3 regions of the Sinorhizobium sp. M4_45 genome follow, and region 1 is predicted to be linked to each of the others. Evidence: predicted binding sites of a transcription regulator. Region 1 holds the regulator's gene; each other region holds the start of a gene.
What was found. Region 1 encodes LexA, which represses DNA repair genes until DNA is damaged. Its sites were predicted from a motif close to TGTTCNNNNTGTGTTCNG; they were not measured.

Region 1 (10,599 bases):
GCGCGCTCGCCCGCGAAGGCGCGAATGTGATCATCACCGGTCGCGACCGGCCGAAGCTCGACAAAGCCATCACCGACATCAAGACGTCGGGCGGGGAATCCGTTGCCGGCGTTCTCGCAGACGCTGCCACCACTGATGGCACAGCGACCATCGCCAAGGCCGCCCCGTCGGTCGACATCCTGGTCAATAATCTTGGCATTTACGAAAGCAAGGACTTCGGCGCCATCACCGATGCTGACTGGAGCCATCTCTTCGAGGTTAACGTGATGAGCGGCGTACGCCTGTCGCGCGCTTACCTGCCTGGCATGCTGGAGCAGAACTGGGGTCGGATCATCTTCATCTCAAGCGAGTCCGGCCTCGCCATCCCGCCCGACATGATTCATTACGCGACCACCAAGACCGCGCAACTCTCCGTCTCGCGCGGCTTGGCGCAATTGACGCGCGGCACCAACGTCACGGTGAACGCGGTGCTGCCGGGGCCGACCCGTTCGGAAGGCATCGAGACCTTCCTGCGCAGCCAGGCCACCGATCCTTCCGCTCCGATCAAAGAGATCGAGGCAGAATTCTTCGCCACTGCGCGCTCCGCTTCGATACTGCAGCGGATGGTGGAGGCAGAAGAAGTGGCAAACCTCGTCACCTATCTCGCCAGCCCGCGTTCGTCGGCCACCAACGGCGCAGCACTGCGCGCCGAGGGTGGCCTCGTCAATACGATTGCCTGAGAGAGCGTGTCCGATGTCGAATTCTCCGCTCACCGTCATTGCCATGACTACCGCCAAAGCCGGCAAGGAGGCGGCCCTTGGGGCTGCCCAGGAAAAGCTCGTCGCCGAGACTCTCATGGAGGACGGCTGCCTGCGCTACGAACTGCACCAGTCCCTCGATGACGGCCGCATTCGCATCTTCGTCGAAAGCTGGGAGAGCGAAGCACAATGGCGTGCCCACATGGAAGGCGCTGCCATGCAGCGGTTTCTGGCCAGCGGCGTCGGCGACTATTTCGCCGATTTCTCGCTGCATCGGCTGGCGAAGATCGCCGGCTGACACAGCCGCAGCACACTCCTGACAACGCAATTTTCAAGCATCCGGAGACAGACGATGAAATACCTGCGTCGCCTCGCCATCACCCTTGCCCTCGGTTTCAGCGCCGCCAGCGCCCATGCAGCAAACGTGCTGGTCGTTCTTTCCGATTCAGACCATCTCGACCTGAAGGACGGCAAGGTCTTCCAGACCGGCTTTTACCTCAACGAACTGATGCAGCCGGTCGAGGCGCTGCTCGATGCCGGTCACGAGATCACCTTCGCCACCCCCAAGGGCACGGCGCCGTCCATCGACAAAACCTCTATCGACAAGATGTATTTCGGCGGAGACGAAGCTGCGATGAAGGCGAGCGAAGCGCAGCTTGAGGAAATCGGCTTGCTGTCTGACACTGCCTCGCCCGTAATCAGTCTCGCGCGGGTCGAGCAGATCGGCTACGACCATTTCGACGCGGTCTATGTCCCTGGCGGCCATGCCCCGATGCAGGATCTTCTTGTCAGCCCTGAGCTCGGCAAGTTGCTGACGCATTTCCATGAACAGGGCAAGACGACCGCGCTCGCCTGCCATGGGCCCATCGCGCTCATCTCGACCCTGCGGGACCCGAAGGCTTTCACCACACAGCTCGAAACCGAAGGCGCAGCGAAAGCAGACCGTGAATGGATCTATGCCGGCTACAACCTGACTGTGATCAGCAATGAGGAAGAGGAACTGGCAAAGGGATTGCTCGGCGGCGGCGCGATGAAGTTCTATCCGCAGGATGCTCTCACGCAAGCAGGTGCTCGCTATAGTCAGTCCGATGCGCCCTTCAGCGCGCATGTCGTCACCGATCGGGAACTGATCACGGGCCAAAATCCGGCCTCGGCCCCCGCCGTGGCGCAGGAACTCCTCGAGCGCTTGAAGTAAGAGGCGACATGTCCGGCCAGCACGAGGCCAGCCGGCGAGACCGCGCTCAGTTGCGGTGTTGATGCGGGGCTCATCGAATGCAAAAGCCCGGCGCAGCAGGAATGCCGCGCCGGACCTCGAGTTGAATTGAGCAAAGAGGACATCTGAAGCTGAGAACATCGAGGCACTGATTGAGCCGTGGACGTCCCTGATACGGATAGTGAAATGCTACCGGTCGACGGCGCGCCCCGGACAACGACATCACCCAGAGACGCGTCATAAGCCCGCCCTTGCCGAAGCGTGATCCGCTCCTATTCTTCATCTAAGTACATGGAGAAATAGAGTGGCAGATAATGACAAGGAGCCGGATCGTGACCGCGATGTCGTTTCCACTGAGGGGCATGGGGTCGCAAGTGATGAGAAAAGTGCGGCCTATAGGAGAAGGATGGTGCAGGAGGCCCTCCGTGAAGGAAACCCTGCCGGGGTGAAAGCGAAGGACTATCTCAGCAATAGATGGTTGTCCGGCGGCTCGTGGTAGACCGTCGATGAGAGGAAAGCATGGCAGATAATCCGAAGAAGAAAGGCCGCGACGGCGAGCTCGTTTCCGAGCAGGAGCACGAGGTGGCCTACCTCATGAGAACGGCGAAGGTGACGCGGCAGAAGGCGTTGACGGCGATCCGTGAAGCTGGGCCGAACCGCGAAAAAGTGATGGAATATCTCGGCAAGAAATAACGCTCAAAAGAGCGTCGCCTGCTGGACCTCCTTTGTCTTCGGCTCAAAGGGAGGTCGCGTTCCGCCTTTCGTGGCGTTCGTCTCCTGATCCGCGCCTTCTCCCATGCCGCGTGATAGTTCGTGTGCAGCTCGGCACGCGGCGATAATAGCGATAGATGCCGCTTGCGGCGTTTCTCATTGCGTAACGCGGAATATCTTCGGACCCTATGAATTCCCCGTTTGCCGGCCTGTGTGGTCCGCAAAGCAGCCAAAATGTAACCAAAAAGCAAGCCAGCACCGAACCTTTTAGAGGCTTGGTGCATTTACATGATCGGTTAAGCACTTGAAAATACTCAAAGAAAAAGCCCCGCACCGTGAGATGCAGGGCTTTGGAAACTGGCTCCCCGGGCCGGATTCGAACCGGCGACCTATCGATTAACAGTCGAGTGCTCTACCGCTGAGCTACCAGGGATCATCTGCGCCGCAGAAGTGAGGCTGCTAATACAAATGCTTTTCCGATTTGCCAAGCGGTTTTTCAAAAAAAATGTCGGTAGGCGGTTGCCGCCCTGTGGAGAAGGCACCAACTGTGGGGTCATTGGTACGGAAGAAGAGTGATGGCGAAGAAGCATTTTGGCATCGATCCCAGGACGCGTGAGATCGTGCTCGGCAAATGGCGGATGAGCCTGCCCAACTCGCCGGCATTGCGCGTGCTCATCGGCGTTCTGCTCGTCTTCGGCGGTCTGCTCGGTTTTCTGCCCATCCTGGGCTTCTGGATGGTTCCTCTGGGCCTGCTCGTGCTTTCGCACGATATTCCCTCGATGCGCCGACGGCGGCGCAAGCTGGCCGTATGGTGGGCCCGATGGCGCAGCAAGCCGAACTCGTCCGGCAGATCCTGAGAGGTGGGCCTCGCGAAGAGTTCCGCCAGCATCCGGATGCAGCGCATTTCAGTCGGCGGAATTGCGCGGCTTTCGACGTCGTTTGGGCAGGAGGGCGACAATGACGCAGGCGAGGACCAAAGCGACCGGCCAGAAATCGGTGGCCTGGTCCCAACTCCACCTCCACATTTCATAGCCCTCCAGGTGAGGCGGCGGCAGCTTTGCGCTGATCTCGAAATCACGTTTCTCGCGGCCGTGGAAGTGTCCGATGGCGAAGGCGAGGCCGATGATCAGCGCCAGCCTTCTCGGCGCAATCGCCATGAACAGGAGGGCGACGACTGCTGCAATACAGAAGCCCTCGACCACATGCCCGAGCCAGTCGAAGTGGCGCTGAATGTAGCCCCAAGGAATATCCATCACGTCGCGCTTCGAGTGCCGCCTCCCGATGAGGCCGGCCGAGGGACCGCTATATCACAACCGCCGATCACGAGACCACACGATCCTCGAGGTTTCGCCCTTCGCGGACGTCTTCGGGAGCGTGGGCGAGCTCGTCCTTCTTCCAGTATCCGGGCGCTGAGTGTGGTCGCAAAGTACAACTTGTAGTTAATCCAAAGTGGTCAATAGACAGGAACATCACGTTCGGCAACATTGGAGCGCTTTCAGGAAAAGGGTGTAACGGTCTTCCGTAGGAAGTCCGTATTTTCATAGCGTTAGCTCGTCACTCCGACGGGGCCCGACGAAGTCGGCGCCGCGAAGGCCGTCCGGGTTTCCCAAGACGAGCATCGCTTACTGTACAGCACTGTGGAGAGAAAAATGGCGCATCTGATCGGTGGCATCGCCCCTTGGCTCGGGCTGGACAACCACATCTTCGGAACGAACGATCCGGACATTATCTTCGGAGACCCGTTCACGACCGGCAATAGCCTGGGAGTCTCCGAAATCGGCGGCTTCCTGTCTTCGGGGCAGGGTGGCCGCGACAGCCTTGACGGCCTTGGGGGCAACGACACGCTCTTCGGCGACGCTTGGACGATCTCCAATCAGGGGCGTGGTGGCGACGACCAGCTCGACGGCGGCGCCGGCGACGACACGCTGTACGGCGATGCCTTCCAGATCGATGCGATTGATTCCGCTATCGTCGCCGGAGGGAATGATCGTCTCTCGGGCGGCAAAGGCAACGATACACTCTATGGCGATGGCTACAATTGCCTCAGAGGACGTGGTGGAGACGACTGGCTCGACGGCGGCGCCGGAGACGATACTCTCTCGGGCGACGCTTTCTCCCTGGGCGATTTTTTCGTTGGCGGGAACGATCGACTCCAGGGCGGAGAGGGCCATGACAAGCTCTACGGCGATGGCCTCGACCAGGGCGTCGTGGAATCCGGGATTGGCGGGAACGACCACCTCTATGGTGATTCGGGCAATGACTTTCTCGTTGGAGACATTCTTTTCTCACGTGGCGGCAGTGGCGGCGACGACCTGCTCGACGGAGGCAAAGGCAATGACGTCCTGTATGGCGATGCAGAGGTCGGCGTGGACACCGCGGGTGGGAACGACCTCTTGATCGGCGGCACCGGTAACGATCAGCTCTGGGGCGATGGTCGACTGACCGCAGCCTTCGCGGTCGAGACCGGTGCCGATCAGTTCCTGTTTTCACGAAACAGTGGTCGGGATGAGATCTTCGACTTTGAATTGGACAAGGACGTCATCCAAATCGCTGGCTATGGCTACGACGACTTCGCTGATTTTTTGCCCAACATCGGCAACGATGCTGACGGGAACGCTGTCCTGCAGTTGAATGGTACCGTCGATCAGGTCACTCTGATCGGCATCCACGCCGCCGACCTCAGCGCTGCCAACTTCGTCTTTGCGGGCGCGGATTTCGCCTTCGTCTGACGGAGGTAAGATTTGTCGGCAACAAAGCTGAATAGCGGTGGATTTTTTGGAGGCCTCGCCCGGAATTGAACCGGGGTACAAGGATTTGCAGTCCTCTGCGTCACCACTCCGCCACGAGGCCTCTACGATTTGCGATTTTTCAAATCGTGGCGCGGATTTAGAATGATTGCCCGCAATCCGCAAGAGGGTACATTTGGAATAGGGTCTTTTTTATTCTGTATAAATAGGGCTTCGGTTCTGTGGAGGCGTGGCCATAGCGCCCCAAGGCGCAATGGCCCCACTTCTAACGCTTTGAAATTGCGTACTTCCGTGGGAAACACCTGCACACCTGGTCGGGAGGCTAGTGGTACCGCCGGATGAGGCCGACAAGCCTGCCTTGGATCTTGACCCGATCCGGACCGAATATCCGCGTCTCGTAAGCCGGATTGGCGGCTTCGAGCGCAATTGAGGCGCCCTTGCGACGGAAACGCTTCAGAGTTGCTTCCTCGTCGTCGATCAGGGCGACGACGATATCCCCGGGGGTGGCAGTGCTTCCGTTCCGGATGATCACCGTATCGCCATCGAGGATGCCGGCCTCGATCATCGAATCACCCTTGATCTCGAGAGCGTAGTGCTCGCCGCTGCCGATCATTTCGACCGGTACGGAAATATCGTGCATGTTGTTCTGGATTGCGGAAATCGGCACGCCGGCGGCAATGCGGCCCATGACCGGAACAGCGACCGACGCGATCTCGGCCGGGGGCGCCGGTTTCGGTGCGGGGGGCGGGGCCGCAGGCTTGCCCAGACTGCCTTCGATCACGCTCGGCGAAAAGCCGCGGCGGACCTGCGAAACACCGGCATAGGCCTCCGGCAGCTTGATGACTTCGAGGGCTCGAGCGCGATTCGGTAGCCGGCGAATGAACCCGCGCTCTTCGAGTGCGGTGATCAGACGATGGATGCCCGATTTGGAGGCAAGGTCGAGGGCATCTTTCATCTCGTCGAAGGACGGCGGAACCCCGGATTCCTTCATTCGTTCATGAATGAACAGAAGCAATTCCTGTTGCTTGCGGGTCAGCATGGCGTCACTCCAGAATCGCGAAACAAATCAAGAACAGAACCTATCTGTTCCATATGTGTTCCGCAAGTGCCTAAAATTCCGTGAATACCGCTTGCTGCTGAATGCCTGCCCGCTTCCGATCCGGCGTGTCGTTGGCGATCGCTCGGAATGTCGGGGCAGGGGGCGATACGCTCTCGCATGTTTGGCTTACAGCGGCCGCCCCAGTCGCTCGCCTATGCCATGCTAATAGGCAAGCCGCAGTCCGCCCGGCGTAAGAACGTCGAATTCAGGCTCGGGATAGGGCCCGTACCACTGGGTATAGGTCGTGTTGGTCGAGCCTGTGCTGGCGCACCCCGAAAGGGCGAAGAGGGAAAAAATTACGGCTGCCACCAAAGATTTAACAGGCATGTTTTTCTCCACTCGCGGGAGTTGCCCAGACCTCGAACGGGTCAGACTAAAACTTTCTCTCAAATCAGCTTTTTTGGCAAGCGCGCCGAGCCGCGGCATCGCCCGGGCTCTGGCAACCTGACGTCCGGCATCGGTGGAAGTTACCTCAGGTAAGACCTGTCACCTAGGTGTCCGGGTTGGACAAGAGGGGAATGGTGGAGTCGAAGGGAGTCGAACCCTCGACCTCCGCAGTGCGATTGCGGCGCTCTCCCAACTGAGCTACGACCCCACTGGTCACTCGTTGTATAAGATTTTTCGGCCCCGCGCGCCAGTGCATTCCGTCTTCCGGCTTCACCCTTGCTGCCCGGTAGGGCACGCTGCAATTCATCCACCCGAATATCGCCCCTTCGCGATGGAGTCCCAAAGCAGCTTCTTCCGCTCCGGCAGGTGACGCAAAGCGTCGGAAGGGCAGGGCAGCCACGAGCCTTGCGGGTGGGGAAGACGGCCATCAGTGACGAGAAGCTGGGAATTCCGGCGTGCCCGGATCAATTCTGAAATGGCGGAAGAGGTGGGATTCGAACCCACGGTGCGCTTTCACGCACGCCGGTTTTCAAGACCGGTGCCTTAAACCGCTCGGCCACTCTTCCGGGTGATTGCGGAGCTTCGTGAAATTCGTTTCCGAGTTCTCGATTGACCGGCGATCGCTACCGGGTTTGCTGCCCATTCACCAACGGCTGGCTTTTTAGCAGCTTTGATCACAGCGTCAACTTGCTCTGGAGCATTTGCTTGCATTCGAGGCGTGCCGCGCCGCATACGCCCGTGGCACGGTTGTGGGCTATCGTCACGGGCGGAGTCCGCTGTCCGGCGCCGCAGGCGGACTTTCGTCGCCTGCCCGGGCGACGTAGGCCGCGACGTCCCGGCTTCTGCCGTCCAGGAGCGCCGCTCCGGCAAGCAGATAAACGGCAATCGCCAACATCGACAGGAGCATTATGCCTAAGGGCAGGCCGGTTGCCGCCCGTCGCTCCGGCGGCCCATAATCGTATCTGTCGTCCATTGCGATATCCTCTCGGACGTTGGGCCGGAGCACGGGGCAGCACGCCAACCGGGGACGGAGCCTCAGAGTTGCACCGACGGGAAGCTTCGGCCAGCTCTGAGGCCGCCGCACCCCGCGGCCGACGAGCCGCGTGGGTGCTTATTGCGATATGTGTCGGCAGGGGAACCCGGCAACGGGTTTCGGACCTTTGGCGCGCTCTATCGGACTATGGTCCAGCGGCTCATTTACGTTCCGTAAACCATAGCGAGCGTTTTTTAGCGTCCGTTCGTCCTCCGGTTCGCAATTTCGCCTTGTTGTTGTCATGATTGTTCGGCTGTTCCGTTTCGGGACGGCGAAGTTCTCGCGGGGGAACTACTGCACGATTGCGACGATCGTTGCGCGTTCGGTCGGATGCGTGAGCGCTGCAGGAGCGGATTTCGGGTGCGGCTTTGCGAATGATCTTGTGGGACAGATGACATCCAATAACGGTGCGGCATATCTTGTGAGGGGGCTCCGTCTCGCAGCGGTTCCGTTGCTTTGCGCGGTGCTTGCGGCCTGCGGATCGACGACGTCGAGCGTCAAGAAGACCAAGTCGCGGAGCAAGGAATACTTCGCCGAGTCCGTCTATGGCGTCAAAGCCAGCCCCAGAGTCGCTACCGGAAACAACATTCCCAAGGGCGGTGGCCGCTACCAGGTAGGCAAACCCTATCAGGTCAAAGGCAAGTGGTATCAGCCGAAGGAGGATTTCGGCTACAACAAGAGCGGGATGGCCTCCTGGTACGGGTCTGCCTTCCATGGCCGGCTGACGGCCAATGGCGAGGTCTATGACAAGCATCACCTTTCGGCCGCTCACCCGACGTTTCCGCTGCCGAGCTATGCGCGCGTGACCAACCTGGAGAACGGCACGTCCGTCATCGTGCGTGTCAATGATCGCGGCCCCTATGAATACGGCCGGATCATCGACGTCTCTTCGAAAACCGCCGACCTGCTGGACATCAAGCGCAAGGGAAGCGCCAATGTTCGCGTTCAATATGTCGGTCGTGCGCCGCTCGAAGGCAATGACATGCCCTACCTCATGGCTTCGTACGTCAGGAAGGGCGACCGTGGCCCGAGCGTTATGCCGGAAGGGCAGATCGCCTCAGGCGTTATGGTGGCTTCCAACGAGCCGCTGCGCGACATGGTTCCGAATCTCCGCGCCGTTCCGGTTCCGAACAGATCGACGCTCGATGCCGGCGTGCCGGTGAACGCGCTCGCAAAGCCGGCGCAGGCCTCGGCGGCACCAAGCGCCTTCGACGAATTCGTCGTTCTGCCGCAGATCGGCCCCATGCCGACGTCGCGCCCGCAATTGATCCCGCTGCCGGATGGCAGCATGGCCTATGCTGCGGCCTATGTCGAAGTTCGCGTCAGCGACAAGCCGTCGCCCTTCGAGGCGATCATGGTCGATCGCAACCCGCTGACCCCCGATTCCATTCTCGCCTATGCGAAGCGCCAGTACCGAAACGCCGACTCGCGCTGACGCCGGTTGAAGAGGGCTTTCCGCGCTGATATGCCCATGCAGAACCGGAGTTTCTCATGCGCATGAAGTGGCTTGCGGTCGTAGGTTTCCTCGCGGCCATCGTTTCGGGGCAAGCGGTCGCGCAGACGCCCGCCTTCGACACCAAAGCGAAGCAGATCTATCTCGTCGATGCCGAGACAGGCACAGTGCTCTTTTCACGCGACGAGGATGCACCCGTCCCGCCTGCCTCGCTCGCCAAACTCATGGCGATGGAGGTGGTTTTCGAAGCCTTGGATAAGGGCGACCTGACGTCCGAGACGAGTTTCGAGGTTTCTGAACATGCGTGGCGTACAGGCGGGGCCCCCTCCGGCACTGCAACGATGTTCGCCGCGATCAAATCCAGGATTCGCGTTGCCGATCTCATCCAGGGCGCAACGGTGCAACTCGCCAACGATGCGTGCATTGTCCTGGCTGAGGGAATGGCTGGCAGCGAGGCTGCTTTTGCCGAACTGATGACCAAGCGGGCCCGCGAGCTGGGGCTGCCGGTCGCCACATTCAGGAATGCCACGGGGCTGCCGCATCCGGAAAACAAGATCACGATGCGCGAACTCGTCGCCCTTACGCGGCACCTGTACGAGGCGCACCCGAATTACTATCGGCTCTATTCGCAGCCGGAATTCGAGTGGAACAAGATCCTTCAGCGCAACAAGAACCCTCTGATCGCCGCGAATGTCGGCGTCGATGGATTGGCGACCGGCTTTGCGGAGGGTTTCGGCTTCTCGCTCGCCGTCTCGATGCAACGGGGCGACCGCCGGGTCTTTCTCGCGATGGGGGGCCTCGAGAGCGAAAAGGAGAGAATCGACGAGAGCCGCAGGGTCCTGGATTGGGCGATGACCGCTTTCGAGAAACGGCGCATTTTCGCAGATGGTGAAACCATCGGAGAGGCGAGCGTCTACGGCGGTGCGGATTCCCGGGTGGCGCTCGTGGCGGGCGGCCCGGTCGACGTTCTGCTGCCGGTAAAAAATCCCGAACGGCTGACGGCACGCATCGTCTACAAATGGCCGCTCAACGCACCCGTCGCTGCCGGTCAGCAGGTCGGCGTCGTCAAGCTCTGGAACGGGGACAAGCTGCTGCGGGAAGTTCCCGTGAAGACGGCGAGGGCGGTCGAGTCCGGAACGCTCACGAGCCGGGCGCTCGACGCGCTGCAGGAACTGCTGTTCTTCTGGCTGTGACAAATGCGCTTTGCGACGGTTCCTTC
Region 2 (10,599 bases), on a different contig from region 1:
TCGGGACACATCTGCTGCAGTTCCAGGATCTCGATACGAAAACCGGACAGGGCAAATGGTTCGGCATGTCGCTCGAGAACAAGCTGCCGAAAACGACCAAGAAGCGACTTGGCATCACAGAGGAAGGCGAGCCCGACACGCTGGAGAGGACGCTGAGCCGCATCACGGTGCCCGAAGACGTTCGCGAACGCCTCGCCGGCCTCCTTGCAAACGGCTCGTCACTCTCGATCACCGATACCGAATCGGGACTGGAGACGGGCAAGGGAACGGATTTCATCACCGTGACGAGGGAGCGGCGCGGGTGAAAGGCATGGGGTGATTTCCGCACCCTGGTTTGCCCCTTGTCGCCCTGCCTTCTCCCGGCAAGCGGGGCGAAGAGAAAAGCGGCAAAGGCCCGCTCTTCGAGGGGGTGATATGGTAGCCTGTCAATGGACAAGACATAGAGCAGCTCAAAGTGCTGCAGCGACCTTTGCGTGTCTGATAGACGCGGCGGCGCTGTAGGAAACTTTTCGGAGAGCTGCGCTCTCTCATCCTCATCTCTTTCTGTGCTTGTCAAAGAGATCCAGCAGCGCCGCATACGCGGCGCGGGAAAAGTTCTTTCAGACCAAGTCCTTGGGCTGGAAAGGGTCTTCCGCGCCGCAGACGCGGCGCTGCTCTCATCCCTGTGACGAGCACAGAGATGAGGATGAGGAGAGATGCAGCCCTCCGAAAAGTTCCCTACAGCGGCCGCGCGTCTTACGAGACGCGAAATGAATCTCGACGGGCCCTAAACCAGCTCGACGTCCACCACCCCGGGAGCGGAGCGAAGGGCGGCGGCGATCTCGGGTGAGATCCGGTATTTCTCGTTGAGCTCGACTTCGATCTCCCGCTGCCCGTTGTCCTTGATGACGATGAAGGAAACCAGGCCGTCCCCCTTGGCGTTCAGATGCGAGGCGATGGAGCGCAGCGGTCCGCAGTCGCGGACATAGACGCGCAAGGCCTTCTGCATCTGCAGCGATTCTTCCTCGAGCGAACGCAGGGTTCGGATGCGAAGGCCGATCCCTTCCGGCCGCTCTTCGGCGTCGACCGTCATCACCAGCGATTTGCCGGGCTCCAGAAGGTCGCGATACTGGTTCAGCATTTCGGAGAAGAGTACGGCCTCGAATTGGCCCGAAGCGTCCGAGAAGGCGACGATCCCCATCTTGTTGCCGGTGCGCGTCTTGCGTTCCTGCTTCGACGTCACCGTCCCGGCGAGGCGGCCCGCCGCCGCTCCCTGTTTTACGGCTGCCGAGAAATCCGCAAATGTCTGCACGCGCATCTTGGCGAGCAGATTGTTGTAGGTGTCGAGTGGATGGGCGGAGAGATAGAAGCCCAGAACCTGGAACTCGCGATGCAGCTTCTCCGAGGCGAGCCACGGCGTATAGGGCGGGAGGGCGATCTTCTCGGGCCCGGTTGCGGCGCCCGCGCCGAACATGTCGCTCTGGCCGCTCACCTTGTTTTCCTGGGCGCGCTGGGCGAAACCGAGGATACGATCGAGGCCGCCGACGAGCTCCGCCCGGTCGTAGCCGAAGCAGTCGAAAGCACCGGCGGCGATCAGGCTTTCGAAAACACGCCGGTTCAAGAGCTTGGGATCGATCCTCAGGCAGAAATCTTCGAGACTTGCGAAAGGCCGATCGCCGCGTACGGCGACGATGTGGTCGACGGCAGACTCGCCGACGCCTTTGAGGGCGGCGAGCGAATAATAGATGCGGTTGTCGCCGGTTTCGAAGTGGCGGTGGGAGGTCTGCACGGACGGCGCGACCACCTGGATGCCGAGGCGCATCGCGTCCTGGCGGAAATCGTTGATCTTGTCGGTGTTCGACATGTCGAGCGTCATCGACGCTGCGAGGAACTCGACCGGATAATGCGCCTTCATGTAGGCGGTCTGGTAGGAGACGATGGCGTAGGCGGCTGCGTGCGACTTGTTGAAGCCGTAATTGGCGAACTTGGCGAGAAGGTCGAAGATCAGGTCGGCCTGCGGCTTCGAGACGCCATTCTTGACGGCACCGTCAACGAAGCGGGCGCGTTGCTTGTCCATCTCCGCCTTGATCTTCTTGCCCATGGCGCGGCGCAAAAGGTCGGCCTCGCCGAGCGAATAGCCCGAGAGCACCTGGGCGATCTGCATCACCTGCTCCTGGTAGACAATGACGCCCTGCGTCTCCTTGAGCAGGTAATCGATCTTCGGATGGATCGATTCGATCTCTTCCTCGCCGTGCTTGCGGGCGTTGTAGACCGGGATGTTCTCCATCGGTCCCGGGCGATAGAGCGCCACAAGCGCGATGATGTCCTCGATGCAGTCCGGGCGCATGCCGATCAGCGCCTTTCGCATGCCGGCGCTTTCCACCTGGAACACGCCGACCGTCTCGCCGCGCGAAAGGGTCTCGTAGGTCTTCAGATCGTCGAGCGGAATGCTTGCCAGGTCGATGTGGATGCCGCGCTTGCCGACGAAGTCGACGGCCGTCTTCAAAACCGTCAGCGTCTTCAGGCCAAGGAAGTCGAACTTTACGAGACCCGCCTGCTCGACCCATTTCATGTTGAACTGGGTGACCGGCATGTCGGAGCGCGGATCACGGTACATCGGCACGAGCTGCGAGAGCGGCCTGTCGCCGATGACGATGCCGGCTGCGTGCGTCGAGGCATGGCGGTAAAGCCCCTCGATCTTCTGCGCAATGTCGAGGAGGCGGGCAACGACCGGCTCCTTCTCCGCCTCCTCCTGCAGGCGCGGTTCCTCCTCGATCGCCTTGGAAAGCGGCGTCGGGTTGGCGGGATTGTTCGGCACCAGCTTGCAGATCTTGTCGACCTGGCCGTAGGGCATTTCCAGCACGCGGCCGACGTCGCGCAGTGCTGCGCGCGCCTGCAGCGAACCGAAGGTAATGATCTGCGCCACCTGCTCGCGGCCGTATTTCTGCTGCACGTAGCGGATGACCTCCTCGCGCCGGTCCTGGCAGAAATCGATGTCGAAATCGGGCATCGACACGCGTTCGGGATTGAGGAAGCGCTCGAAAAGCAGAGAGAAGCGCATCGGGTCGACGTCGGTGATCGTCAGGGCATAGGCGACCAGCGAGCCGGCACCCGAGCCGCGGCCCGGCCCGACCGGAATGTCATGCTGCTTGGCCCATTTGATGAAGTCCGCAACGATGAGGAAGTAGCCCGGAAACTTCATCCGCTCGATGACGCCGAGTTCGAAGGCCAGCCGTTCCCGATAGTCCTCTTCCTTGTAGCCGGGCGCCATGCCGAGTTTGGCGAGGCGGCCCTCCAGCCCCTCCTCCGCCTGCCGGCGCAGCTCCGCCACCTCCGCGCGTTCGGCCTCCTCCGGATCATCCGAAGCCCCGGTAAAGCGCGGCAGGATCGGTCCGCGGGTCTTCAACATGAAGGAGCAGCGCCGCGCGACCTCGATCGTATTCTCCAATGCCTCGGGCAGATCCGCGAAGAGCGCCGCCATCTCCTTGCGGCCCTTCAGATAATGATCCGGAGTCAGACGGAACCGGCTATCGTCGGACACCATCGCATTGTGAGCGACGGCCATCAGCGCATCGTGGGCGTCATAGTCGGACGGCGACGGGAAAAACGCCTCGTTGGTGGCGACGAGCGGAACGTCGAACCGGTAGGCGAGATCGATCATGCGGTTCTCGTGACGCCGGTCGTAATTCCCGTGCCGCTGCAGTTCGACATAGAGGCGATCGCCGAAAAGCTCGATCAAGACTTTCAGGCGTGCCTCGGCCAGTGCCGGCGAACCCGACTTCAGCGCCATGTCGACCGGGCCGGCTCCCGCCCCGGTGAGCGCGATCAGCCCGGACGTACCGCCTGCGGCGAGCCAGGAGCGGCTTATTCGCGCCTGCTGGTGTCCCTCGCCTTCGAGATAGGCGCGGCTGACGAGCTCTACCAGGCGAGCGTAACCGTCATCGGTCGCCGCGATCAGCACGATCGCGGGAAGTTTGACGAACTGATGGGCGTTCCCACGCCGCTCGCCCTCCGCTTCGTCCTCCATATCGATGGAGAGTTGGCAGCCGATGATCGGTTGCAATCCGTCGTCCGCGGCCTTCTGCGAGAATTCGAGCGCAGCGAACAGATTATTGGTGTCGGCGATGCCGATCGCCGGCTGATCGTCGGCGACCGCCTTGCCGATGATCTTCTTCAAAGGCAGGGCGCCTTCCAGCAACGAATAGGCGGAATGCACCCGCAGGTGAACGAACTGCGGATCCGCCGCAGCCCCTGTGCCGTGCCCGATACTCTGCCCGATACTCTGGTTGCCTGTCATCGCCGCACTCCGATTCTTGTCCGGCGTCGAGGATATCCTGTTTCCCGTCCCAACTGTCCAGTCTCAAGGACGGGCCGCCGGGGTTTTTGCCCGGCGTGCGGTGTTTAGTGCGCGCTCGACAGGAACGCGGAGCACGCTCGATAAATCCCGGTCACAGGCCGAGAGCGATTACCGAGATGCTCACGATGAAAAGGCTCATCGAGGCGAAGGCAGCAAGATCACGTACGAAATCAGCCATAACTTGTCTCCTTTCCGCTACTGTTCCCTTTTTGTTCTAATTTTGTTCGATAGTCAAGGAAGTCTGCATAGAAGACCCGCTATTCAGTGGCTATGGTTAACGTGCACCGGCGGCCCGCATTCGTGCATGCCCTTCCGAGGGGCGACACGCCTCGAATGGAACATGCAAGGAGCGCAGCCCGAGGCGGGTGACCGCGGCCTCGAGCGAGGTCGGAGCCAAGTAGGCGCAGCCGCGGCCGAACTATTTCAGTTCGACGACCTTGCCGTCCTCGATGGTCACGCGGCGATCCATGAGCGAAGCGAGTTCGTGATTGTGGGTGGCGATCAGCGCCGCGAGCCCGGACTGGCGAGCGAGGGCTTCCAGCGCCTCGAACACATAGCCGGCCGTCTCGGGGTCGAGGTTGCCGGTCGGCTCGTCCGCCAGAAGGATGAGCGGCGCATTGGCGACCGCCCTGGCGATGGCGACGCGCTGCTGCTCGCCGCCGGAAAGCTCGGTCGGGCGGTGGCTGCCGCGATGGCCGATGCGCATATAGTCCAGGAGGGCCGATGCCCGCTCCGCCGCCTCGGCCTTGGGCAATCCGGCGATCAGTTGCGGCATCATGATGTTCTCCAGCGCCGAGAATTCCGGCAGGAGATGATGGAACTGGTAGACGAAGCCGATCTCGTTGCGGCGGATGGCGGTTCGCCGGTCGTCGCTGAGCCCGTTGCATGAGGTGCCGTTCACGAGCACCTCGCCCTCGTCCGGGTGTTCGAGCAGCCCTGCGATATGAAGCAATGTCGACTTTCCGGTACCGGATGGGGCCACGAGGGCGACCGTCTCGCCGCTTCGCAACGTCAGGTCGGCTCCCTTGAGGATCGGCAGAAACGTGTCGCCCTCGCCATAGTGCCGCTCGATGCCGGAGAGCTGCAGTGCCACGCGCGCATTCATTTGAGCTGTTGTCCTTGTTATTCGTACCGCAGGGCCTGCACCGGATCGAGGCGCGAGGCGCGCCAGGCCGGGAAGATCGTGGCAAGGAAGGAAAGCGCAAGCGCCATGACGACGACGGTGACGGTCTCATCGGCGTTCATATCGGCCGGAAGCTGGCTGAGGAAATAGAGCTCCGGATCGAAGAGCGTGGCGCCGGACACCCAGGAGAAGAACTGGCGGATCGACTCGATGTTGAGGCAGACGACGACCCCGAGGACGACGCCCGCGATGGTTCCCGTGACCCCGATTGCGGCGCCCGTCATGAAGAAGATGCGCATCACCGAGCCGGAGGTCGCGCCCATCGTCCTGAGGATCGCGATATCGCTGCCCTTGTCCTTTACCAGCATGATCAGGCCGGAGATGATGTTCAGCGCCGCGACCAGCACGATCAGCGTCAGGATCATGAACATCACGTTCCGTTCCACCTCGAGCGCGGAAAAGAATGTTCTGTTGCGTTCGCGCCAGTCCGTAATGAATATCTGCCGGCCGGCGGCATCCTCCACCGGCTTGCGAAGCTCGTCGACCGCGTCCGGATGCTCGGCGAATATCTCGATCGACTGGACGAGGCCTTCGGCATTGAAGTAGAGCTGCGCTTCCTCGAGCGGCATGAAGATGATGGTCGCGTCGTATTCCGACATGCCCATCTCGAAGATGGCCGAGACGGTATAGGCCTTGACCCTCGGATTCATGCCCATCGGCGTGACGTCGCCGTTGGGTGAGGTGAGCGTGATCGTCCCACCCACCCGGATGCCCAGCTGCTCGGCCATGCGCGAGCCGATGGCGACGCCGCTGCCCGAGGCGAAGCCGACGAGGTCGCCGGACTGAATATTTCCCGAGATCGACTTCAGCTTGGTGAGGTCGTCGGCGCGTATCCCGCGAACGAGCGCACCCGTCGACGCATCGCCCAGGCCTTGCGCGAGAACCTGGCCCTCGACGATCGGAATGGCCATGGTCACGCCCGGAACGGCGGAGAAATTGGTGGCCAGATCGGCATAATTGGTGAGCGGGCCGTCCAGAGGCTGGACGATCATGTGGCCGTTCATGCCGAGAATGCGCGAAATGAGCTCGGTTCGGAAGCCGTTCATCACCGCCATGACGATGATCAGCGTTCCCACCCCAAGCATGATCCCTATGAAGGAAAAGCCGGCAATGACCGAGATGAACGCTTCCTTGCGCCGCGAACGCAGGTAGCGCCAGGCGACCATACGCTCGAAGGCGGAGAAGGGACGGCTGGAAGATTTGCTGGATGGAGCGGCAGCCTGCACTTGCTCATCCGTCGCCGCGGTCATCATCGATCCCTTCGTCTGTTATCTCGCCGCGACCAGTTTGTTGATCGCCGCTTCGACGGTCATCGTCTCCCGCGCGCCGGTCCTGCGGTCCTTCACTTCGACTTCGCCGTTCGCGATCGAACGCGGTCCGACGATCACCTGCACCGGCACGCCGATAAGGTCGGCGGTCGCGAACTTCCCGCCGGCGCGCTCGTCGGTGTCGTCAAGAAGAACGTCGAATCCAGCCTTGCCGAGATCGGAGTAGACCCTGCCGCAAGCCGCATCGCAAGCGTCATCGCCCGTTTTCATGTTGATGACGACGACGTCGAACGGAGCGATCGCTTTCGGCCAGATGATACCGTTGTCGTCATGCGAAGCTTCGATGATCGCCGGCACCAGGCGAGTCGGACCGATACCATAGGAGCCCATGTGCACCGTGTGTTCCTTGCCGTCCGGCCCGAGCACTTTCGCACCCATCGCCTCGGAATATTTGGTGCCGAAATAGAAGATGTGACCCACCTCGATGCCGCGCGCGGACAGGCGCTCGCCTTCGGGGATGGCGCCGAAGGCGGCCTCGTCATGCATTTCCGAGGTCGCCGCATAGCGCGACGTCCACTTGTCGAAGATCGTCCTCAGGCCCGCGACGTCGTCGAAATTCGTATCCTCGCCCGGAATGTCGAAGCCGAGGAAGTCCTTGTGGCAGAACACCTCGGACTCGCCCGTGTCGGCAAGGATGATGAACTCATGGCTGAGATTCCCGCCGATCGGGCCCGTGTCGGCACGCATCGGTATGGCGCGCAGGCCCATCCGGTCGAAGGTGCGGAGATAGGCGGCAAACATCTTGTTATAGGCGTGCTCCGCCCCTGCCCGGTCGAGATCGAAGGAATAGGCGTCCTTCATCAGAAACTCGCGCGAACGCATGGTGCCGAAGCGCGGACGGATCTCGTCACGGAACTTCAGCTGGATATGGTAGAGGTTCAGCGGCAGATGGCGGTAGGACTTGACGTAGGAGCGGAAGATGTCGGTGATCATCTCCTCGTTCGTCGGTCCGTAGAGCATCGGCCGGTCCTGCCGGTCTTTGATGCGCAGCATCTCCTTGCCGTAGGCGTCATAGCGCCCGCTCTCCTGCCAGAGCTCCGCCGACTGCAGCGTCGGCATCAGCAGTTCGATGGCGCCGGAACGGTTCTGCTCTTCGCGAATGATCGCATTCACCTTGTCCAGCACGCGCTTGCCGAGCGGCAGCCATGTATAGATGCCCGCGGACTGCTGGCGGACCATGCCTGTCCTCAGCATCAGTCGATGGGAAACGATTTCCGCTTCCTTCGGATTTTCCTTTAAGATGGGCATGAAAAAGCGGGACAGGCGCATGACGGGTTCCAGAACTGGTGAATTCGCACTATCGACGGATTCAGGCAAAATGACGTTGTGCTTCGGCCGCTCCTTCGCCTGAGATCAGGGTAGGCAGCTGTTGCCATTCTAACAGGGCTCTTGATTTTCCCGGCGACGCATCGACGGGAACCTTTCGAGTTCAGCGTTCATAGCCGCTTCGCGCGCGGAAGGGAACCCTGCCTTAGGGCCGGCTATCGCTGCGTCGACGCATAACCCGGATGAGAAAACCGGTCCCGCCCCTGCGGCAAAAGAGCACGCTAGTAACAGGACGAAGACAGTTGGTGTCAACGGAAAAATTTTACCCGACTGTAGCAAAAATGCAAAAAAAGCAGATGACAGCGCCCAAGGTTTGAGCTAATTTCGGCTCACAAAACAGGCAGGAAGACCAAATTCTTGCCGAAATTCGCGGTCAAGTCTTGGGAGGATAAGATCTTAGGCGCGCTCGTTCGCTGCCGCCGGAAACGGATTAGAGATCACGCGACACTTAGAAAACAAGGCTTTGGCCTTGTTTTTTTTTGGTTTTTCATCACCCCCTCCTGGCGAAGCAGGCGCGAGAAAACGTCAATAATCTGTCTGTCAAGTGCGCCAACGCGCCGGCCGGCCTGCATGGCTTCCCGCCCCCGGTTCTGCTCCTTCATAATTTAGGGGTGAAAGAGAGTTGAAGGCGGTCCCGTTGGTCCTGCGAGAGACCGCCCTCGTTTCATATCCTACGGAATTGCGTCAGCCGTCCTGCGGCAATGGCTTTGCTTCCCCTTCGGTGGCCGGAGCCGCTTCGTCGCCGTGCAGCGGATGATGATGAGCCATCTGCTTCATCATCCCCGCGCATGCCTCCATCATCGGCCCCATGGCGCGCATCATGTCCATCATGCCCTTCATTCCGGACATGTCGCCACCCATCATATCCATGCCGCCTTTAACCGCCTCGTCCTTCGCGACGGGGGACGCGCTATCGTTCGCATAGGCGGCGGTCGCAATGAGCAGTGCTGCCGAAAGCGTTAGCTTCGTAATGGTATTCATCCTGGTCTCTCCTTTTTCTGGTTACTTGGTTCGTTCATCGGTGCCCGGTGCATCGGCCGGCTTCTTGCTTCGGCACATGACGCAATATCCGGTGGCACACATCACCGCGCAGGGCGCGAGGCTCAAGAGAATGGGGGCCACACCCGCCGCTGCGAGCCAGTCCCAATTTGCGGCCAGGCCGGTTCCGGCAACGCCCAGTCCGACAAGGATCCAGCCGCGGCGGCCGAACGGCATCCGCAGGCCAGCTACTTGCCTTGTGCTGGCGGTTTTTACGATTTCACTCATTTTCGAGTCTCCCGTTGTTCTCATGGCTCTGCCCGTCGCCCGCGGTGATCCGGGTCTGTATTTTGCGCTGGCGCTCCGGCCACCTGCTCTTGATGAACCCCAGAACCGCAGTGATCTCGGCATCGGTCAGCAGCCCCCCAAAAGCGGGCATATCGCTTTCATAGTCCGGTAGAACCGCGCCGAGACCCAATTTGGTGAAGGTGAACAGCTCCTGATCCGAATGATGCCAGGTATGTCCGGTTGCATCATGCGGCGGCGCGGGCATGCGGCCGCTCGCTTTTCTCCGTCGCCAGTCAGGCTCTCCTTCCAGCCGCACCCCGTGGCAAGAGGCGCAATGGTCCTGGTAGATCGCCCGTCCAAGGTCGATCTGTTCGGACGTGACGGCCTCCCCTAGAAAGGTCACGCCGTTGGCCACCGGCCGCTGCGCAGCGGCGGCAAACCAGCCCGCAGCGCCGATGCCCGCCGCGACAAAGGCCGTCATGAGTTTGCGCACACGCATCGGCCCCGCCTCCGCTGCTCACTCATCGGAATAGACCGCCGGGCCGTCGGGACCGAAAGAAAAGATGCGCAACGACCCCGTCTTTTTGGAAGCCATACCCGGCGCATTCGCCGGCATGCCCGGCAGCGTGATACCCGTGACGGCGGGGCGTTCATGGAGCAAACGCCGGATGATATCGGCCGGTATCAGGCCGCTCAGGGTATAGCCGTCGATTTCCGCCAGGTGGCAACCCATGCCACGCTCCGGCACCCCCGCCGCCACCGAACGGTTGACGAAGTCCCGGTCATCGATCACGTGAACCTCGAAGTTCTCGGAGCGCAGGTAATCGACGTAGGCGTCGCAGCAGCCGCAATCCGGATCGCGCCAGACCGTCATCGGTTTTTCGGCAAGGGCCGGGGTCGCCAAGGCGAGAAAAACGGCCAGGGAAAGTTTATTTCGCAAGAGAGTTCTCCTTCAGAGCTTCGTCCAGTTTGTGCCGCCATCGCGGCTGACTACGACCGCATCTTTCGTGACGGCGGCAAGCTGTTCGGGGTTTTGTGGATGCGATGCCAGGGCGAGCGCATTCAGCTCCGAGCTGCGGGACCAGTTCACGCCCGCATCTGCGGAAGTCCAAAGACCGGAAGGCATCGCGGCGAACAGCCTCTCGGATTCCGCGAGGCAG
Region 3 (10,599 bases), on a different contig from region 1:
TTTCCTCGGGCGGCAAACGGCTCCGGCCGATGCTGACGCTCGCAGCCGCTTCGATGTTCGGCTACGAGGGCGATGGTCACATCAAGCTCGCGACCAGCGTCGAGTTCATGCACACGGCGACCCTTTTGCACGACGACGTGGTCGACGAGAGCGATCTGAGGCGCGGCAAATCGACGGCGCGGACGATCTGGGGCAACCAGGCAAGCGTGCTCGTGGGCGATTTCCTGCTCGGGCAGGCTTTCCGGATGATGGTCGACGTCGGTTCGATCGATGCGCTCGACGTCCTTTCGACCGCCGCATCGGTAATCGCGGAGGGCGAGGTCCTGCAGCTTTCGGTCGCCAAGAACATGGAGACGACCGAGGACGACTATCTGCAGGTTATCCGCGCCAAGACCGCGGCCCTCTTCGCCGCCGCCTCCGAGGTCGGGCCGATCGTCGCAGGCGGAAGCAAAGCCGACCGCAACGCGCTGAAGTCCTACGGCACCAATCTCGGCCTCGCCTTCCAGCTGGTCGACGACGTTCTCGATTATGGCGGAACGTCGAGCGATCTCGGCAAGAATGTCGGAGACGATTTTCGCGAAGGCAAGATCACGCTGCCGGTCATTCTCTCCTATCGCCGCGGCACGCCGCAAGACCGGGCCTTCTGGCGCGAGGCGATCGAGGGCGGCGCAAGCGACGCGGCAAATCTCGAAAAGGCGCTGGGTCTCATCCGTCGCTACGGCGGCCTTACGGATACGATCGCCCGTGCCAAACACTACGGTACGATCGCCCGCGACGCGCTCGCGCCGCTACCGGCTTCCCCATGGAAATCGGCGCTCGTCGAGGTGATCGATTTCTGCATCGATCGGGTAAGCTGAGCCACTTCATGTTTCCTTGCATCGCGGCCGATCCAAGGGCAGAAACATGCAGCAATTCAAAGTGTTGCCGCGAGGCTTACGCTTCCGGCACGGGACCCGGCGCCGCAGCAGCGGCGGACGAAGACCTCTCCGGAGGATTTTCTTGCCGCGCTGCGCCAAAAAAGCCATTCTATTCTTGAAGACTTGCGCCCGATTTCCAATCGGCTCCGGGCCAACCAGCGGTGGCGTCTCGAATCGTACCACCGGCAATGAAAGGTTTGATATGCGGCAGAATACATTCCTTCGCCTTCTCAGCGGCGCGGCAATGCTGGTTCTTGCAACGGTGACCGGCAACCAGCAGGCCTTTGCCGAGGAGAAGGCGCCGGTCGAAGACGCCGAGCCTTTCGACATCAGGAGCGTCAACACCTTTGCCGGCGCATTCCTTGCGGCGCGCACGGCAGACGTCGATCGCGACTTTGCGGCGGCAACCGAACTCTATCGCACCGCACTCAGGTTCGAGCCCGGCAATAAGGATGTCAAGCAGCGGCTGATGATCACGCTGCTGATGAGCGGCAAGTTCGATGAAGGCGCCAAGATCGCCGAAGAGCTGAAATCGGATCCCGCCGTCGAAAGGATCACCACGGTGGTCCGCGCGATCGAAGCCATCCGCAAGCGAGAATACCGCAACGCGCAAAAGCTCTTGAACTACGACGGTCCGAACGATCTCGACCGGCTGATGAGCTCGCTGCTTTCCGCCTGGGCCAAGTTCGGCCAGGGGCGACCGAAGGAAGCGCTGGCGCAGATCAAGAATTTGGATGGCCCGGAATGGTTCCGGATCTTCAGGAACTATCATGCCGGGGCGATTGCGCTTGCGGCCGGCGACAAGACGACGGCGCGCGCCCGGCTCAACGACGCCATTCTTGACCGAGAAGGCGGCGGCGCTGCGCCGGACACTTTCATGCGGGCCGTCGAGGCGCTGGCGCGATTCGAAGCGCGCGAAGGCAACAAGCAGAAGGCGTTGGATACGATCGCCGTCGGCGAAAGCCTCGTCAACAACTACACTCCGCTCGAGGCGCTGAGGAAGAGTGTCGAGGAAGGGAAGCCGCAGGAGCAGCAGGTACGCAACGCCGTGCAGGGTGCGGCCGCCGTTCTCTTTTCGATCGGCGGCGCGCTCAACCGCGAGGGCGCGGAAGACATCGTTTCGCTCTACCTTCAGACGGCGCGTCGGCTCGACCCGGACAGCGCCGATATTCTCGTGATGCTCGGCGGGATCGCCGAAAACCTCAAAAAGCCGGAAGAGGCGATAGCGCTTTACAAGAGCGTGCCGGAGAGCTCGCCGATGCGCCGCCTCTCCGAACTTCAGCTTGGTCTCAGCCTCGCCGGCATCGGCAAGGTAGACGAGGCGAAAAAGCATCTCAAAGGGCTGATCGACGTCGATCCCAAGAACATCCGCAACTATCTCGCCTATGGCAGCGTGCTTTCCGACGCCAAGGACTACAAGGAGATGGGCGAGCTCTACGACCGTGCGGTCGCCGCGATCGGCCCCGTGCCGAAGCGGAGCGACTGGACCGTCTTCTTCCAGCGCGGCATTGCCTACGAACGCCAGAAGCTCTGGGAAAAGGCCGAGCCGAACTTTCGCAAGGCACTGGAGCTCAACCCGAATCAGCCGCAGGTTCTGAACTATCTCGGCTATTCCTGGGTCGACATGAACATCAACCTCGAGGACGGGCTTGAGATGATCCGCAAGGCGGTCGAGCTCAAGCCCGACGACGGCTATATCGTCGACTCGCTCGGCTGGGCCTATTTCCGCATGAACCGGTTCGACGAGGCGGTGACCGAGCTCGAGCGCGCTGCCGAACTGATGGCCGGCGACGCGACGATCAACGACCACCTCGGCGATGCCTACTGGCGCGTCGGCCGCAAGCTCGAAGCCGTGTTCCAGTGGAATCAGGCGCTGGAACTGAAGCCCGAGGAAGCGGAAATTCCGAAGATCAAGGCGAAGATCGAAAACGGTCTGCCGCCGCTTAAGGAACCGGTCCCGGCCGCGGCGGATGCCAAGGAAATACTGCCGAAAAAGACCGAGGCAGCGCCGGACAAGAAGTCCTGACCGTAACATGCAGGCAGACGGCATTCCGGGCTTCGCACTGACCTTTGCGGCGCCCGCCAAGATCAATCTCGCGCTGCACGTCGTCGGGCAGCGCGCCGACGGCCACCATCTGCTGGAAAGCCTCGTGACCTTCGCCGAATGTGGCGATCGGGTCGGGCTGACCGCGGCGGAAAGGGACCGTTTCACGGTGTCGGGCCGCTTCGCCACCGACCTCTCAGCCGAGGGCAATGGTGGTAATCTCGTGCTCCGCGCCCGGGACCTGTTGCGGCGCGAGCTTTCGGCGCAGGGTGGAATGGCCGGCCCGGTTCATCTGCATCTCGAGAAGAACCTGCCGATAGCATCGGGGATCGGCGGCGGCTCGGCCGATGCCGCCGCGACTCTGCGCGGGCTGCTGTCGCTCTGGGGCGCGACCGTCGAAGCGGCAAGGCTCGACAGCCTTGCGCTGCAGCTCGGCGCGGACGTTCCGATGTGTCTCGACCGAGGCCCCCTCGTCGCGAGAGGCATCGGCGAAGAGATCACGCCTTTTCCCGAGCTGCCGCCCTTCGACGTCGTCCTCGTCAACCCCCTCGTCGCGGTCTCCACGCCGGTTATCTTCCGATCGCTCGTCAGGAAGACCAATCCTGCGCTGGTCTTGCCTGAAGATGCCCGCTCGACTGCCGAATGGCTGACGGCCATGGCGGCCATGCGGAACGATCTGGAGCCGCCGGCACGTGCGCACGAGCCGATGATCGAAACCGTCTCGAAGGCACTGCACGATGCAGGCGCCGCGCTCGTGCGGATGTCCGGCTCAGGCGCCACCTGCTTCGGACTGTTCACGGGGACGAAAAGCGCCGAGCGTGCCGCTGAGACCATTTCCGCCGACCACCCGCGATGGTACGTTCAGGCGACGCGAACCGCGGGAAAATCAGGATAACGCCAGATGCCCGGCCTCGATGAAAGACGTCCCTTCATTCCCATCGGCATCGCCGTGCTCACGGTCTCGGACACGCGCACACGCGCGGACGACAAGTCCGGCGATGTGCTCGAAGCGAGAATACGGGAGGCCGGCCACCGGCTCGAGGCGCGGACAATCGTTCCCGACGAGCGCGAGAAGATCTACGGACAGGTAAAGGCCTGGACGCTCGATGCCGCGATCGACGTCGTCATCACCACCGGGGGCACCGGCTTCACGGGCCGCGACGTGACGCCGGAAGCGCTGGAGCCGCTCTTCGAGAAGCGCATGGATGGCTTTTCGGAGGTGTTCCACCGGATCTCCTACGAGAAGATCGGCACGTCGACGATCCAGTCGCGAGCCACGGGCGGGGTCGCCAACGCGACGTTCATCTTCGTCCTGCCCGGATCCCCCGGTGCCTGCAAGGATGCCTGGGACGAAATCCTGAAGCAGCAACTCGATTACCGGCACATGCCGTGCAATTTCGTCGAGATCATGCCGAGACTCGACGAGCACCTGAAGCGCGGCTGACGAAATTCATGTTCCGTTTGGAACAGCCCAGCGCCCAGAATCCCGTTAATTTGCCTCCGTCGGCTTGGCTCGGAGCGGGCAAGGCAAGCACCGTTTAATTGCTTCGAGCGAATGTCCGGCCTCTTTTCCGGGGCAATATCGGGAAAAGAGAGAATGCTACGACGTGCTGCCCGTTCGCAACGGTGGGCCTGCATGGCAAGACATTTTCACAGACGAATATTTGCATAAACAAGGTCATTTGAGAGCCACTTTGGGGGGTACCGCAAGGTACGCCCCATTCTTGCTTCGGAGAAGAGGCTCAGCTCGGGGCTACCACCGGCATATGATGGCTTCTCATCGCCGGAGAAAGCCCATTCCTGTTTACCGACTCGGAGCCCCTTTTCCCGGTTTTCATTAACGACGCAGGCGCGCCGCTCGAGGCTCCGCGCCGCGACCCCGCGAGGGTAAGGAGGAGGTCATGGGAACGGCAGAGCATACATATTCGAAAACGGATTGGCCTGCGGCCGAGATTCCGCTGGGGCTGCGGGCGCTCTACGAAAGTCGGCGCAAAGAAGAATGGCAGGCAACGGTGGACAAGCTGGACGCATTGCGCCAGTCCTTCGCGGAGCAGCGACGGCATATCATTGCACCTGAACTGCGCGACAGGATCAAGAATGTTGCAAGGTCGGGCTTGCGGGACGATCCGCGCGGCCCCGGTCTTCGATACAGGTCGTTCGTGGAGGCCAGGAATGCCGACCTTGATCTGAACGCGCTCAAACGGCTTCATAAGCGCGCCTATGGCGAAGTCGGCGCGTTGGTGAAGAGCCCTGAAGCCTTCCACCGCCACGAAACGGTGGTCGGCAGCGTGACCGACATCTTCAAACAGCCACCGATCGTGTATGTCGCGCCCGACCCGGACAAGGAAAAGCTGTTTCTCCCGCCCTTTGGAGGCTGCTGGGACAGACTCGATCAGAATCAGGCAACCGGCGACGGGGCAATCGTGGAGAACAGTTCCTATCTGGACTGTGCCGGCCGGTTTGGATCGAAACTGATCGCCCGCAACAGCGATGCCTCCGACGTGGATCTTCTCTGTGCCTATCGGGAGAACGGCTATCTCGTGCCGTTCAAGACGCTTCGCACCGGGATACTGCAAGTCAAGGCCGACCTGTCGGCCCTCATCTGCCGCCATCACATCTCGACCTACGACGAGTTCGGGTGGTCCGACTTTCACGCGACGACGCGCGGCCGCCTCGTGTTGGCTGTGTTCTGGAACTGGGAGGATGTCGAACCGGCGAACGAGGTGAGCGACCAGTGGTTCGCCTCGGGCCTCGACTGCAGCGGCGATGGCGAGAGCTTCCCCGGCACCTCAATCCAGGCCGTTCCTGGGGAACGAAGAATCATCAACCTCTTCACCGAGATGGCCTTCCCCGCTGGCCGCGAGCTCTGGATCTATGTCGGCGTGGCCGATCGCATCTGGGCACTCCTCAATGACGTCAGCATCGACATTTCGATCGACTCGGCCTGGCAATTGAACTCGCTTGCAGTCCGCTCGCTCTGACAACAACGATGCCATTTGGGTCCCCCGACACCTCGGTCGGGCCCGAATGGACAACCTATCGCAAGCTCACATCTTGGAATCAGGCGTCCGATGCCGTTCACCGGTCGCCCGGTTCTCCATTGCGACCCAGGCTGGGACGAGCTCGGTCGCAAGTTTGCGGGCAGCTCGTCCGCTCGTAAGGCGGCTGAGCGGCATCTTGCCGCGCGCAGCCGCGACCGCATCACCCTTCGGCATCAGAAATCCGGACTCCAGCGGCGGCGACCTGTGCGCCAGGCGCTTGAGAAGCGGGCGCTTATGCATTCGCGAGGGAGAAAACTGCGCCGGGCTCCTGTTCAGAGAGACGTATTCGGCCAATTCATCCACCCAGCGACCGATGGGGCGGGCACCAGGCTCCAGCAGCATCAGCCACTCGCCGCGGGCCGAACGAAGGACATCGCCGAGATCCCAGTCGAGGCAGAAGCGGCAGCCAGCAGCATCCGCGATCCTGGGACAGCCGTCGGTCGATCCGTGGTCCAGGATTATGACATCGCTGACGAGCCCTTCCACCGCACCGGCAACGAGCGCCGAGAGCGTCTGCGCGAGCTCCGCTTCGTTGTCCTTCGTTTCCATGATGACCGTCAGCATAGGCGTTCCTACCGCATCGCAGCGCAGATTGCTACAAGCGCCGTTCCGCGCAGGGTGCGGGATGATCACGGAGCTTCCCCGGACCTGCGCTGAATATTTGTTCTTGCTTTGTTCCCTTTTCTGCGCTAGGAAAATAATCAGCACCAAGCGAACCGAGCATGGTTCCGGGAGATTTCGATGAGCGATCTGTCTCAACTCAAGCAGGGCGTCTATGCGCCCGGCAACAGCGCGGATGTGGCGGAGGCCCTCGTCGCCGGAACCGGCATTAGAATCGACGTCGATCGTCGGCGCGGCCGCGGTGCCGCCCTCAACATCTCCGGACGCTTCGAGCCGATGACGCGCGAAGTCTTCGATGACGGGTGGCAAACGCTCGAGGAGCTGCCGCCGTTCAAGACCGAGGTCCAGATAGAAAAGCCGAAGACCGCGATCACGCGCAACGATTCTCCCGATATATCTTTCGACCGATCGATCAACCCCTATCGTGGCTGCGAGCACGGCTGCATCTACTGCTTCGCGCGCCCTACGCACGCCTATATGGGGCTCTCGGCAGGGCTCGATTTCGAAGCCAAGCTCTTCGCCAAGCCGGACGCGCCACGTCTTCTCGAGCGCGAACTGGCGAAGCCGGACTATAAGCTCCGTCCGATCGCGATCGGCACAAATACCGATCCCTATCAGCCGATCGAAAAGGAATGGCGGATCATGCGCCAGATCCTGGAGGTGCTCAAGGACGCCAATCATCCGGTCATGATCGTTACCAAATCGGCCATGGTGACGCGCGACATCGACCTGCTGGCACCGATGGCGGAAAAGGGGCTTGCCCGGGTCGGGATTTCCGTGACCACGCTCGACCGGAAACTGGCGCGCAGCATGGAGCCGCGGGCGTCGACGCCCACCAAGCGGCTGGAGGCGCTACGCGCAATTTCCGAGGCCGGCATTCCCGCTGGCGTTCTGGTCGCGCCGATCATTCCGGCGCTGAACGACCACGAGATCGAGCGCGTGCTCGATTCGGCGAAGACGGCCGGCGCCTCGGATGCGAGCTACGTCCTCCTCCGGCTTCCGCTGGAGGTGAGCCCCCTGTTCCGTGATTGGCTTCTCAGAAACTATCCGGACCGCTACCGGCACGTCATGTCGCTCATCCGTTCCATGCGCGGCGGCAAGGATTACGATGCCGAGTTCGGTAAACGAATGAAGGGCAGTGGACCTTACGCCTGGCAGATCGGCCGTCGATTCGAGCTGGCGGCCAAGCGGCTCGGCCTCAATCTGACGCGCCGGCAATTGCGCAGCGATCTCTTCGTGCCGCCCCTCGGGATGGGGGTTCAACTGTCGCTGCTTTGATGCAGACCGTTTCGACAGGCTATCGCACCGGAGATTGAACAAACGTCGCGATCTCGACCGCCGATGTGCCTTAAAACTTCCAGTGTCCGCCCCTTGCCTCGGGGGCGGTGCTGGTCTTCCCCGGCAACCGCCGCAAACCGAGCCGGGGACTTGAAGGGAATCGGGCGAGTATGCCAATGTCGCCCGCATGACACGCAGCAAACAGCCCGATTCCCCTCTTTTCCCTCTTCCGCCGGCCGTTCCGGATTTCACGTTCGAACGCGCGGCGCAGCGCGACGGTCTCTGGCCGGTGGCGGGCGCCGACGAGGCCGGACGTGGCCCGCTCGCGGGCCCTGTCGTCGCTGCGGCTGTCATCCTCAATCCGGAGGCGATCCCGGCGGGCCTCAACGATAGCAAGCTCTTGAGCGCGGAGCAGCGCGAGGCATTGTTCGAGGAGATTCTGGCGACGGCGACGGTCTCGATCGCCTCGTCCTCGTCGGCCCGCATCGACACGACCGACATACTGAAAGCCAGCCTCGATGCGATGCGCCGCGCCGTTCATGGCCTGGAGCTGGCGGCCCGCATCGTTCTCGTCGACGGCCGCGACGTCCCTCCCGGGCTTACCTGTCACGCCAAGGCCATCGTCAAAGGCGACAGCCGCTCGGTGTCGATCGCCGCCGCATCGATCGTTGCCAAAGTCACCCGCGACCGGATGATGGCCCGGGCCGATGCAACCTTTCCCCTCTACGGCTTTGCCCATCACGCGGGCTATGCGACGGTGAAGCATCGCAGCGCGATCGAAAGCCACGGCCCCTGCTCCCTGCACCGCATGAGCTTCCGCCCGTTCCGACAACTGTAGTCGACCCCGGCCCTGGCTTTGATCGGGGGCGTAAACCGGAAGCTTTCTTCCGCGCCGCGCAAAGCGGCTCCGCGGCCTTCATCCAGGCTGTAGGCATGAGCGTCCGTCCCGGCAAGGGCTTGGTCGACACGATCAAAACCGCTGAAGCCGAAACCCGGGGACTGTCGGAGACAACCTCCCATGCGCCCAACGAAAAAACCCCGCCGAAGCGGGGCCTTGAATCTCGGTCGAACCGACTCTCAGTTCAGGCGTGACTTGACCTCGCCGAGCGCCTTCTTGAAGAGCGACTCCTGAGCGCCTGCGTCGGCCTTGCTCGCGATCACTTTCTCGGCTGCGCTGATTGCCAGGTCTACGGCAGCAGCACGAACCGCATTGATCGCATCGCTTTCGGCCTGCTTGATCTTCTGTTCGGAAAGTGCCGTGCGGCGCGCGACATATTCTTCGGTTTTCTGCCTTGCTTCCGCCGTCAGCATCTCTGCTTCGCGCTGGGCAGCGGCGACGATGCTCGCGGCTTCCGCCTCGGCATCCTTGCGCTTGCGCTGATATTCGGCAACGAGGCTCTGCGCTTCCTCGCGCAGACGCTTCGCTTCCGCCAGTTCGTTGCTGATCTTGTCGGCGCGGGCGTCGAGTGCCTTGCCGACCATGCCCGGAACCTTGAGATAGGCGATGAGGGCAAAGAAGAGAATAAGGCCTACGAGGGCATAGAAAGTCGCATCAAGAGCCATTGTTCTCTTATCCTCAGTTGCCGGCCGAAGCCTTGAACGCCGCAGCGATCTCGGACTTGGTGACGGTTCCGCCGATCAATTGCTTGACCACGGCCGTAGCAGTTTCCTCGGCGATGGCGCCGACATCGGCAAGCGCTTTTGACTTGATGTCGCCGATGCGCGCCTCTGCGGCGGCAATCTTCTTCGCGAGCTCGGCTTCGACACCGTCGCGATCGGCCTTGGCCTTCGTCTTGGCAGCTTCGCGTGCGGTGTCCGCAATCGAATGGCCTTTTGCCCTTGCGCCTGCCAGTTCCTGCTCGTAGGCGGCGATGGCCGCATCGGCCTCGCCCTTCAGACGAGATGCCTCGTCGAGGTCCTGAGCGATCCGGTCATGGCGCGTCTCGAGGATACCGCCAATGCGGGGGATGATGACTTTCGACATCAGGAGATAGAAAAGCCCGAACGTAATCGCAAGCCAAAGAAGCTGCGAAGCGAAATGGGTCGAATCGAAGGGCGGGAACACGCCGGAGCCATGCTCGCCTTCGTGGGCCACACCCGTTTCGGTGTGCACCTCACCGGCCGCAGCGGCATCGTGTGCTTCGGCGCCTTCGGTGGTGGATGACTGGGCGTATGCCGCGGTCACAAACATGCTCACCTCCAGGTGCACTCAAGAATATGCGCGGCCGCGGCCTTTCGGCCGCGGCCAAAACTTCTGCCGATATCAGACGGCGAAGAGGAGGAGGAGTGCAATGAGCAGCGAGAAGATGCCCAGAGCTTCCGTAACGGCGAAGCCGAAGACGAGGCGGCCGAACTGGCCGTCAGCTGCCGACGGATTGCGCAGAGCGCCGGACAGGTAGCTGCCGAAGATGTTGCCGAGGCCGAGAGCCGTGCCGGCCATACCAAGGCATGCAAGACCTGCACCGATGTACTTTGCTGCTTCCGCTTCCATGATTGACTCCTTCGAAATGGTGTTGCGGCTTAGGATTTGCGCTTCCGGCGGCAAGCCGACCGGAAACCAGCGACTGTTTATTCCTTAGTGGCCTCCGGGGTGGACCGCATCGTTGAGGTACATGCAGGTCAGCACCGCAAAGACATAGGCCTGGAGGAAGGCGACAAGGAATTCAAGACCGGTAAGGGCGACGGTCATGATGAGCGG

Region 2: dnaE (DNA polymerase III subunit alpha) is a predicted target of LexA. The motif match lies at 4,536-4,553, and genes of this name have one in related genera.
Region 3: CN933_RS07430 (PA0069 family radical SAM protein) is a predicted target of LexA. The motif match lies at 6,665-6,682, and genes of this name have one in related genera.

Annotation. Positions count from the first base shown of each region.
Region 1 is NZ_NWVE01000001.1:1,085,692-1,096,290, forward strand. Features, by position in the region: gene CN933_RS05515 (SDR family NAD(P)-dependent oxidoreductase) at 1-719, shown strand, start outside; gene CN933_RS05520 (putative quinol monooxygenase) at 733-1,035, shown strand; gene CN933_RS05525 (type 1 glutamine amidotransferase domain-containing protein) at 1,090-1,932, shown strand; gene CN933_RS05540 (DUF3606 domain-containing protein) at 2,470-2,643, shown strand; tRNA gene CN933_RS05550 (tRNA-Asn) at 3,020-3,094, opposite strand; gene CN933_RS05555 (membrane protein) at 3,237-3,518, shown strand; gene CN933_RS05560 (hypothetical protein) at 3,567-3,914, opposite strand; gene CN933_RS05565 (calcium-binding protein) at 4,311-5,390, shown strand; tRNA gene CN933_RS05570 (tRNA-Cys) at 5,438-5,511, opposite strand; gene lexA (transcriptional repressor LexA) at 5,731-6,447, opposite strand; gene CN933_RS05580 (hypothetical protein) at 6,670-6,834, opposite strand; tRNA gene CN933_RS05585 (tRNA-Ala) at 7,027-7,102, opposite strand; tRNA gene CN933_RS05590 (tRNA-Ser) at 7,371-7,460, opposite strand; gene CN933_RS05595 (hypothetical protein) at 7,655-7,867, opposite strand; gene CN933_RS05600 (septal ring lytic transglycosylase RlpA family protein) at 8,319-9,362, shown strand; gene CN933_RS05605 (D-alanyl-D-alanine carboxypeptidase family protein) at 9,419-10,573, shown strand.
Region 2 is NZ_NWVE01000002.1:830,115-840,713, reverse strand. Features, by position in the region: gene CN933_RS09750 (L,D-transpeptidase family protein) at 1-305, shown strand, start outside; gene dnaE (DNA polymerase III subunit alpha) at 767-4,276, opposite strand; gene CN933_RS09740 (ABC transporter ATP-binding protein) at 4,755-5,441, opposite strand; gene CN933_RS09735 (lipoprotein-releasing ABC transporter permease subunit) at 5,459-6,772, opposite strand; gene proS (proline--tRNA ligase) at 6,788-8,116, opposite strand; gene CN933_RS09720 (hypothetical protein) at 8,858-9,154, opposite strand; gene CN933_RS09715 (hypothetical protein) at 9,176-9,439, opposite strand; gene CN933_RS09710 (c-type cytochrome) at 9,432-9,920, opposite strand; gene CN933_RS09705 (DUF411 domain-containing protein) at 9,957-10,379, opposite strand; gene CN933_RS09700 (WD40/YVTN/BNR-like repeat-containing protein) at 10,392-10,599, opposite strand, start outside.
Region 3 is NZ_NWVE01000002.1:369,949-380,547, reverse strand. Features, by position in the region: gene CN933_RS07460 (polyprenyl synthetase family protein) at 1-857, shown strand, start outside; gene CN933_RS07455 (tetratricopeptide repeat protein) at 1,120-2,943, shown strand; gene CN933_RS07450 (4-(cytidine 5'-diphospho)-2-C-methyl-D-erythritol kinase) at 2,951-3,856, shown strand; gene moaB (molybdenum cofactor biosynthesis protein B) at 3,863-4,405, shown strand; gene CN933_RS07440 (hypothetical protein) at 4,863-5,942, shown strand; gene CN933_RS07435 (glycosyltransferase family protein) at 6,009-6,566, opposite strand; gene CN933_RS07430 (PA0069 family radical SAM protein) at 6,744-7,901, shown strand; gene rnhB (ribonuclease HII) at 8,089-8,739, shown strand; gene CN933_RS07420 (F0F1 ATP synthase subunit B) at 8,979-9,464, opposite strand; gene CN933_RS07415 (F0F1 ATP synthase subunit B) at 9,478-10,092, opposite strand; gene CN933_RS07410 (F0F1 ATP synthase subunit C) at 10,165-10,392, opposite strand; gene CN933_RS07405 (F0F1 ATP synthase subunit A) at 10,477-10,599, opposite strand, start outside.